DNA from 3 places in the Halomonas sp. E19 genome. Region 1 is predicted to be linked to each of the others. Evidence: predicted binding sites of a transcription regulator. Region 1 holds the regulator's gene; each other region holds the start of a gene.
What was found. The regulator FNR, encoded in region 1, switches genes on or off when oxygen is low (the NO sensors DNR and NnrR bind a similar motif). The targets are predictions, from matches to a motif close to TTGATNTANATCAA.
Positions count from the first base shown of each region.

Region 2: the regulator FNR is predicted to act here: its motif matches at 982-995, upstream of ACUDAL_RS06925 (HAD-IC family P-type ATPase).
Region 3: the regulator FNR is predicted to act here: its motif matches at 1,183-1,196, upstream of paaG (2-(1,2-epoxy-1,2-dihydrophenyl)acetyl-CoA isomerase PaaG).

Region 1 is NZ_JBNFWU010000001.1:550,780-553,042, reverse strand. Features, by position in the region: tRNA gene ACUDAL_RS02990 (tRNA-Arg) at 1-55, shown strand, start outside; gene ACUDAL_RS02985 (hypothetical protein) at 226-483, shown strand; gene fnr (fumarate/nitrate reduction transcriptional regulator Fnr) at 628-1,377, opposite strand; gene ACUDAL_RS02975 (porin) at 1,590-2,263, opposite strand, start outside.
Region 2 is NZ_JBNFWU010000001.1:1,292,199-1,294,461, forward strand. Features, by position in the region: gene ACUDAL_RS06920 (HAD-IC family P-type ATPase) at 1-171, opposite strand, end outside; gene ACUDAL_RS06925 (HAD-IC family P-type ATPase) at 278-919, opposite strand; partial or broken gene ACUDAL_RS06930 (PAS domain-containing protein) at 1,130-1,483, shown strand; gene ACUDAL_RS06935 (diguanylate cyclase) at 1,618-2,263, shown strand, end outside.
Region 3 is NZ_JBNFWU010000001.1:3,037,046-3,039,308, forward strand. Features, by position in the region: partial or broken gene paaX (phenylacetic acid degradation operon negative regulatory protein PaaX) at 1-2, shown strand, start outside; gene paaY (phenylacetic acid degradation protein PaaY) at 123-728, opposite strand; gene paaG (2-(1,2-epoxy-1,2-dihydrophenyl)acetyl-CoA isomerase PaaG) at 1,424-2,263, shown strand, end outside.

The DNA.
Region 1 (2,263 bases):
GAGCGTCCCCCTCCTAAGGGGAAGGTCTCAGGTTCGAATCCTGATGGGGGCGCCATCCCGTCCGGAATCCCTTCGCCACACTTCACGCCTGCCATCTCCGCGCAGCAACCCAGCCGAAACGACGGCAATACGGCATAGACGAAAGAGGCCCCAAACCCCCTTCCGTTTCCTGCAAGGCGTGATAGGATCAAATTTCCCCGTGAAAACATATGGCAGGAGGCCAACATGTTTAAACGCACAAGGAAAGTGCCGTGTAACGAATGCCACGGCGTGAACTACTGGAACGCCAACCCAAAGCCCACCGATGTTTTGCATTGCCGCTATTGTGATGCGGCAATCACGAACTACGAAGAGTACGTGCGAATGGCGGCGCAACAGGAAGCCGAACGCCTGCTTGCGGAGTTCGTTGAAACCGATGTTTCGCGCGACCTGGCGCACCTGAAGAGCATCCTCGCAAGCCCCGGCCAGCGCATCAGCGCCTAGCAGCTAACGCTGAAACGCCTTACCGTTCACGCCAGCGCAACGCGGCTCGGTGATCGTGTGAGTGATCGAGTAAGTGAGTGCGAGTGACCTTGTAACGAAAACGGCCGCCCAGTGGGCGGCTGTTTTCGTTACCGTGGCGAGACTTTATACGTAGGCCTGCCGCCCTACCCCATCTTCGGCGAGTGCCACCAGCGCCTCGAAGTCGTGCACAGTCAGCTCGCGGCCGGTGACCGTGAGCATGCCCTGCTCCTGGAAGCGCGCCAGCACGCGGCTGACGGTTTCCAGCGCCAGGCCCAGGTAGCTGCCGATATCCGATCGCGACATGGAAAGGTGAAAACAGTACGGCGAGTAGCCGCGGGTGCGGAAGCGCTCGGAAAGCCCAAGCAGGAAGCTCGCCAGGCGCTGGTCGGCGGTTCGCCCCGAGAGCAGGCACATCATGCGCTGGTCGTTGCGCAGCTCACGGCTCATGCAGCGGTAGAGCTGGCCGCGCAGTTCGGGCACCCGCTCGGCGAGATCCTCCAGCCGGGTGAACGGCAGCTCGCAGACAAAGGCGCTTTCCAGCGCGACCACGCTGCCATAGCAGTGCGCCTCGCCGATGGCATCCAGCCCCACCAGCTCGCCGGGCAGGTAGAAATGGGTAACCTGGTCGCGCTGCCCTTCCAAGGCCACGGTCTGCTTCAGGCTGCCGGAGCGCACCACGTAGAGGCTGGTGAACGCATCGCCCTGGCGCACCAGCGCCGCGCCGCGCTTGAGCGGGCGCGGGTGCTGGATGATGGCGTCGAAGGAAGAGAGTGCATCGAGCGCCAGCCCCAGGGGCAGGCAGCGGGCGTGCAAGGTGCAGCGCGCGCAGCGGGTCGCGCTTCCCGGCTGGCACGGAACGGACTCGAGCGGCATGACCTCTCCTTGTGCACGGCGTGGCGGGCTGTCTGGCTCGATTGTGTCTCGCCCGGCCCCGCCTGTCTCGGGCCTGGCGTGACATAGGCGATATAACGCCACCTTTCATTGATATGTATCAAGCCCTTTGGCCCGATACAAAAAAACCGGCCCCGAAGGGCCGGTTCTGTCGTCGCCGTAGCGACGTATGTAGCAATCTGCTAGGTTACGACTTAGAAGTCGTAGCGCAGACCGACGGTGTAACGAATCTCGTCGTTCAGATCAGACAGAGTAGTCTCTTCCGCGTCGAAATCGAAATCAGCGTCGTGGATTTCAGCCCAGACGTACATCGGCTTGCTGAAACGGTAGTTGGCACCCAAGGTCCAGGCGTTGCGGCTGTCTACACCCTCAAACGCGGAGCGAATGCGGTTGTAGTCTGCATAGATTTCGCCCATGCCATAGTCGAAGGTAGCACCGACAGTCCACAGGTTACGGGCAGCACCATAGATGTTGCTAGCAGCTCCGTTATTACCACGCGCCTCATAATATGCTGCACGTCTATCAAGCTCATCATTATCAAACCTGTCGCTAACTTCCTCGTACTTCACGCGCGCAGAGAAAGCCGGGGTGAACTGGTAAGCGGCCATCACAGTCCAGATGTCCTCGCCAGCGGGGTAGGCACCGCCACCCTTATAGCTGGCATTGCGGTCTTCGAGGCTGGAAGCATCCAGATCCTTGGACTGGTTGTAGCCAGCCGCCAGGTACAGGTCCTGCCACTGGTAGTTGACAGCTGTCTGCCAGCTTACGGTGGAAGAGTTGTCACCATCACCCACTACATTGCCGTTACCTGACGCGTGCTTCACCTGCAGGTGAGCCTGGAAGCCTTCCAGGTTCGGGGTGGAGTACT
Region 2 (2,263 bases), 740 kb from region 1:
CTGGACGCCCAGCGCCAGGGTGATGGTGACGATGGCCGGCAGGCCTTCGGGGATGGCGGCCACGGCCAGGCCCACCGCGGCCATGAACATGGCGCTGACGGGTTCGTCGTGCACCACCACGCCGATCGCAGCGGTGATGGCCGCCGCGGCAAGAATGAAGATCGCCAGCACGCGGCCCGCGCTGTCTAGCTGCCTGAGCAGGGGGTCTTGAGCTGTTCGACACCGCGCAGCATCTCGGAGATTCGCCCGATCTCCGTGCGCGTGCCGGTTTCCACCACTACCCCTGGGCGGTGCCCTGCACCACAATGGTGCTGGCATAGACCATGGCGCTGCGATCGCCCAGGTCGGCATCCTCATCCACGGGATCGGTCTGCTTGTCGACCGGCGTGGACTCGCCGGTCAGCGCCGCTTCCTCGGTGCGTAGCCGCTTGGCTTCCAGCAGGCGAAGGTCGGCGGGAACACGGTCGCCGCTTTCCAGCATCACGATGTCGCCCGGCACCAGGTCCTCCGCCGAAATGGTCTGGCGCTTGCCGTCGCGCAGCACGCTGGCCTGCGGCGAGAGCATGTTGCGAATGCTCTCCAGGGCCTGCTCTGCCTTGCCCTCCTGGAAGAAGCCGATCAAGGCGATGATGATCACCACCGCGACGATGGCCAGGGCATCCAGGGTGTGGCCGAGGAAAAGGCTCGCCACCGCTGCCACCAGCAGGATGATCATCAGCACGTTGTTGAACTGTTCGAGCAATCGCCGCCACCAAGGCCGCCCCTTTTCTTGCTTCAGCCGATTCGGACCATGCTGTTCGCGTCGTGAGGAGGCGTCGTCATCACTCAATCCGTCGCGGCTGCTTTCGACCTTGGCCATTGCCTCGTCGAGGGACATGGCGTGCCAGGCGGTACGGGGAGCGTCTTGGCGATCGGGCATTTCCTTTTCTCCGATTGCAAATGGGATAAACTCGTTGTATCACAGCAGCATGCTGCGCTGCAGTGATGCAGGGCAAGCTTTGTTCGCTAACCCATGACTGCGACACATTGACGCATCCTGCTGTCAATTAAGGGTCACTGGGCCATAGGACAATAGGCATGGGGCGTGCTCGGCCTATGCTAGTGGTTCCAGTGTAGGGGGAACGTCGTCATGAACGAAAGTGACGGTCTGCTTCATGAATTTTTCATGAACTGCACGGACGTGTGTTTCGTCATGGATGTCACTGGGGGAAAGGTGTTTCAGTTTCGGCTGGTGAATGCTGCTGCCGCCCGTAAGACTGGCCTCACTCCTCAGTGCTATGTAGGCCGCCAGTGGCAGGAATTGCTGCCACCGGCCCAGGCCAGGTGGCTGGCGAAGCAGCTGCGCGCCTGCGTTCGTGCTAAGACCCCTCGGGTCTTCGATGCCACGCTGGACTTTCCCGCCGGCCAGCTCGCCTGGCAGCTGAGCCTGACGCCGATCTTCGATGCCAACGGCACCGTGGTACGAATACTCGGCGTGGCCCGCGATATCACCTGGGATCGTCACCTTGCTCATCGCCTGGAGCAGGTGGCGGACTGGCTGCCGGGGTTCATCTATCAGCTCCATTACACCAGCGAGGGGAGTGGCACTTCACGTTCGTTGGACGGCGTGTCCACGAAATGTTCGGCGTGGAAGCGGCAGACGCCAGGCGAGACAGCCGCATGCTGTTCAACCGTATCCATCCCGACGACTATTCGCGCGTTATGGAGGAGAGCCTGGCGTGCGTGGAGCTGCTCCGGCCGTGGCACAGTGAGTTCCGCATGATCCACCGGGAAGGCCACATGCTGTGGGTCGAGGCTTACGACCTGCCGCAGCGGCTTGAGGATGGCAGCGTGCTTACCACCGGCTATGTGAACGACATTACCGAGCAGAAGCAGCTTCAGGTACGCCTGGAGCACCAGGCCCAGCACGATCCACTCACCGGCCTGCCCAATCGGGCCCTGTTGATGGCCCACCTGCACCAGGCGCTGGTCCTGGCTCAACGCCGCCATGGGCTGCTTTCGCTGCTTTTCATCGACCTGGATGGCTTCAAGCCCATCAATGACACCCATGGCCACGCCCTGGGAGACCAGTTGCTGACGGCGGTGGCGCTGCGAATGCGCGCCCGGCTGCGTGAGTCCGACGTGTTGGGGCGCCTGGGTGGCGACGAGTTTCTGGTGCTGCTGGAAGGAACGGGCGCTGAGGATGCCCTTCGCTTGGGCGAAGCCCTGTGCCATGACCTGGCGCAGCCCTTCCTGATTGGTGAGATCAAGGCCTGCATTTCAG
Region 3 (2,263 bases), 2.5 Mb from region 1:
AAGGCTCGGTGTACCAGGCGAAGACGCCCCCGGCAACGAGCCGAGGGCGTTATAAGCGTCACGCGATTCGTGCGGTTCTCCACCGGGCCGCGGGCGGCGGCCCGCATCTCCCGCGTTGAGCGTCACGCCTTGTCGAGGGTCTGCTGCTTGGGCTGGGTATCGCCGGCGTTCAGCCGCGGGCGGTCGGCGTCCAGCTCGGCCAGCGGCTCGCAGGGCTCCAGGCCGTCGCGGCAGCGTTCGGTCAGGCGCTGGTACTCGCGGGTACCCTGCTGCTTCCAGGCCACCTCCTGGTCGCTCAGCTCGCGCTTGACCACAGCCGGCGCCCCCATCACCAGCGACTGGGGCGGACACGCGAAACCACTTTTGACGAAGGCTGCCGCCGCGACGATGGAACGTGCGCCGATCACGGCGTTGTCCATCACCACGGCATTCATGCCCACCATGGCGTCCCGGCCCACCACGCAGCCGTGCAGCACGGCGCCGTGGCCCACATGGCCATCCTTCTCCACCCGGGTCACACAGCCGGGAAAGCCGTGCATCACGCAGGTGTCCTGAAGGTTGGCGCCCTCTTCCAGCACCAGCTGTCCGAAGTCGCCGCGCATTACCGCGCCGGGCCCCACATAGCAGCCCGGGCCAACGATGACATCGCCGATCAGCACCGCGGTGGGATGCACATAGGCGGTGGGATGTACCACCGGGGTCACTCCCTCGAGTCGATAACAGGGCATACAGGCGTCTCTCCTTAATCCAGGGGCCATGACGGTGGCGCTGCACCACCACGCAGCGACGGGCCAGCAAAGCCTGGCCGCACAGCAAGGGGCGGATCGCCGGCTCCAGGGTGTCACGCTGTCGCTCCGGCATCCGTCGGGCTTGCTGGGACATGCGTGGCACCTGTCGCGAGCGCCATTAACCGATACGATATACAAGAAGATAATATGTATAGCGTAACGCTATATCAAACCACCTACGCTAATTTGGCTCTCATGCTGCGCTGCGCCTTCGCCACATAACGCTTCTTTATCAACCTTTTATCAATGATTCATCGCCTGCCGCGCCTTTTCTTCGACCATCGTCTAGTCCGGTCGCGCCAGGCCGCGCCAGGTTTTCGCCAAGCCCTTGGCAGACAAGATAAAAACCCCTGTCGCAGACCAATAGCGATACACTAAATGCCGTTAATGCAATTTGATGCGTATCAAAAAAACCTATACTCCTCCCATGCTCACCCGAGGCAGGCAGCGGACCCGCACCGCGCCACTCTCGTGTCACGCTGAGGGCGCCACGTCGATCCCGCGGTTCATCGAGGGGCCGCCGCGAGGCGCGCCTTCACGCTGCTGATTGCACCCAGGATCGCGAAGAGGGCATCCGCGCCTTCCAGGAAAAACGCCCCGCCACCTTCAACGGGCAATGACATAGGAATAACAAGATGAGTGAAGCGCCCCTGCTGTATACCGTGGAAGACGGCGTCGCCCGCCTCACGCTGAACCGGCCCGACAGCCTCAACAGCTTCAATGCCGAACTGCACGCCGAGATGCGTCAGGCGCTCAAGGCCGTGCGCCAGGATGGCAGCGTGCGCGCCCTGTTGCTGACCGGCAGCGGACGCGGCTTCTGCGCCGGCCAGGACCTCTCCGACCGCAACGTGGCCCCCGGCGCCGAGGCGCCCGACCTGGGCGAGTCGCTGGAGAAGCGCTACAACCCGATGCTGCGCGCCCTGCGCGACCTGCCCTTCCCCACCGTCTGCGCGGTGAACGGCGTCGCCGCCGGCGCTGGCGCCAACATCGCCCTGGCCTGCGACATCGTGCTGGCGGCCCGCTCGGCCAGCTTCATTCAGGCGTTCTGCCGGATCGGCCTGCTGCCCGATTCCGGCGGCACCTGGACCCTGCCGCGACTGGTGGGCATGGCCCGCGCCAAGGGACTGGCGATGCTGGGCGACAGGCTCAGCGCCGAACAGGCCGAGCAGTGGGGCATGATCTGGAAGGTGGTGGAAGATGAGGCTCTGCAGGATGAAGCGCTGACCCTGGCGCGTCACCTGGCCACCCAGCCGACCCGCGGCCTGGCGCTGATCAAGCGGGCCCTGCATGCCAGCGCCGACAACAGCTTCGATGCCCAGCTCGACCTGGAGCGCGACCTGCAGCGCCTGGCCGGCCGCACCGAGGACTATCGCGAAGGCGTGACCGCCTTCATGGAAAAGCGCCAGCCCAACTTCAAGGGGAGTGACCATGCTCGTCCTGACGACGGCTTACACGTGGGGTGTCTGGATGGAAAA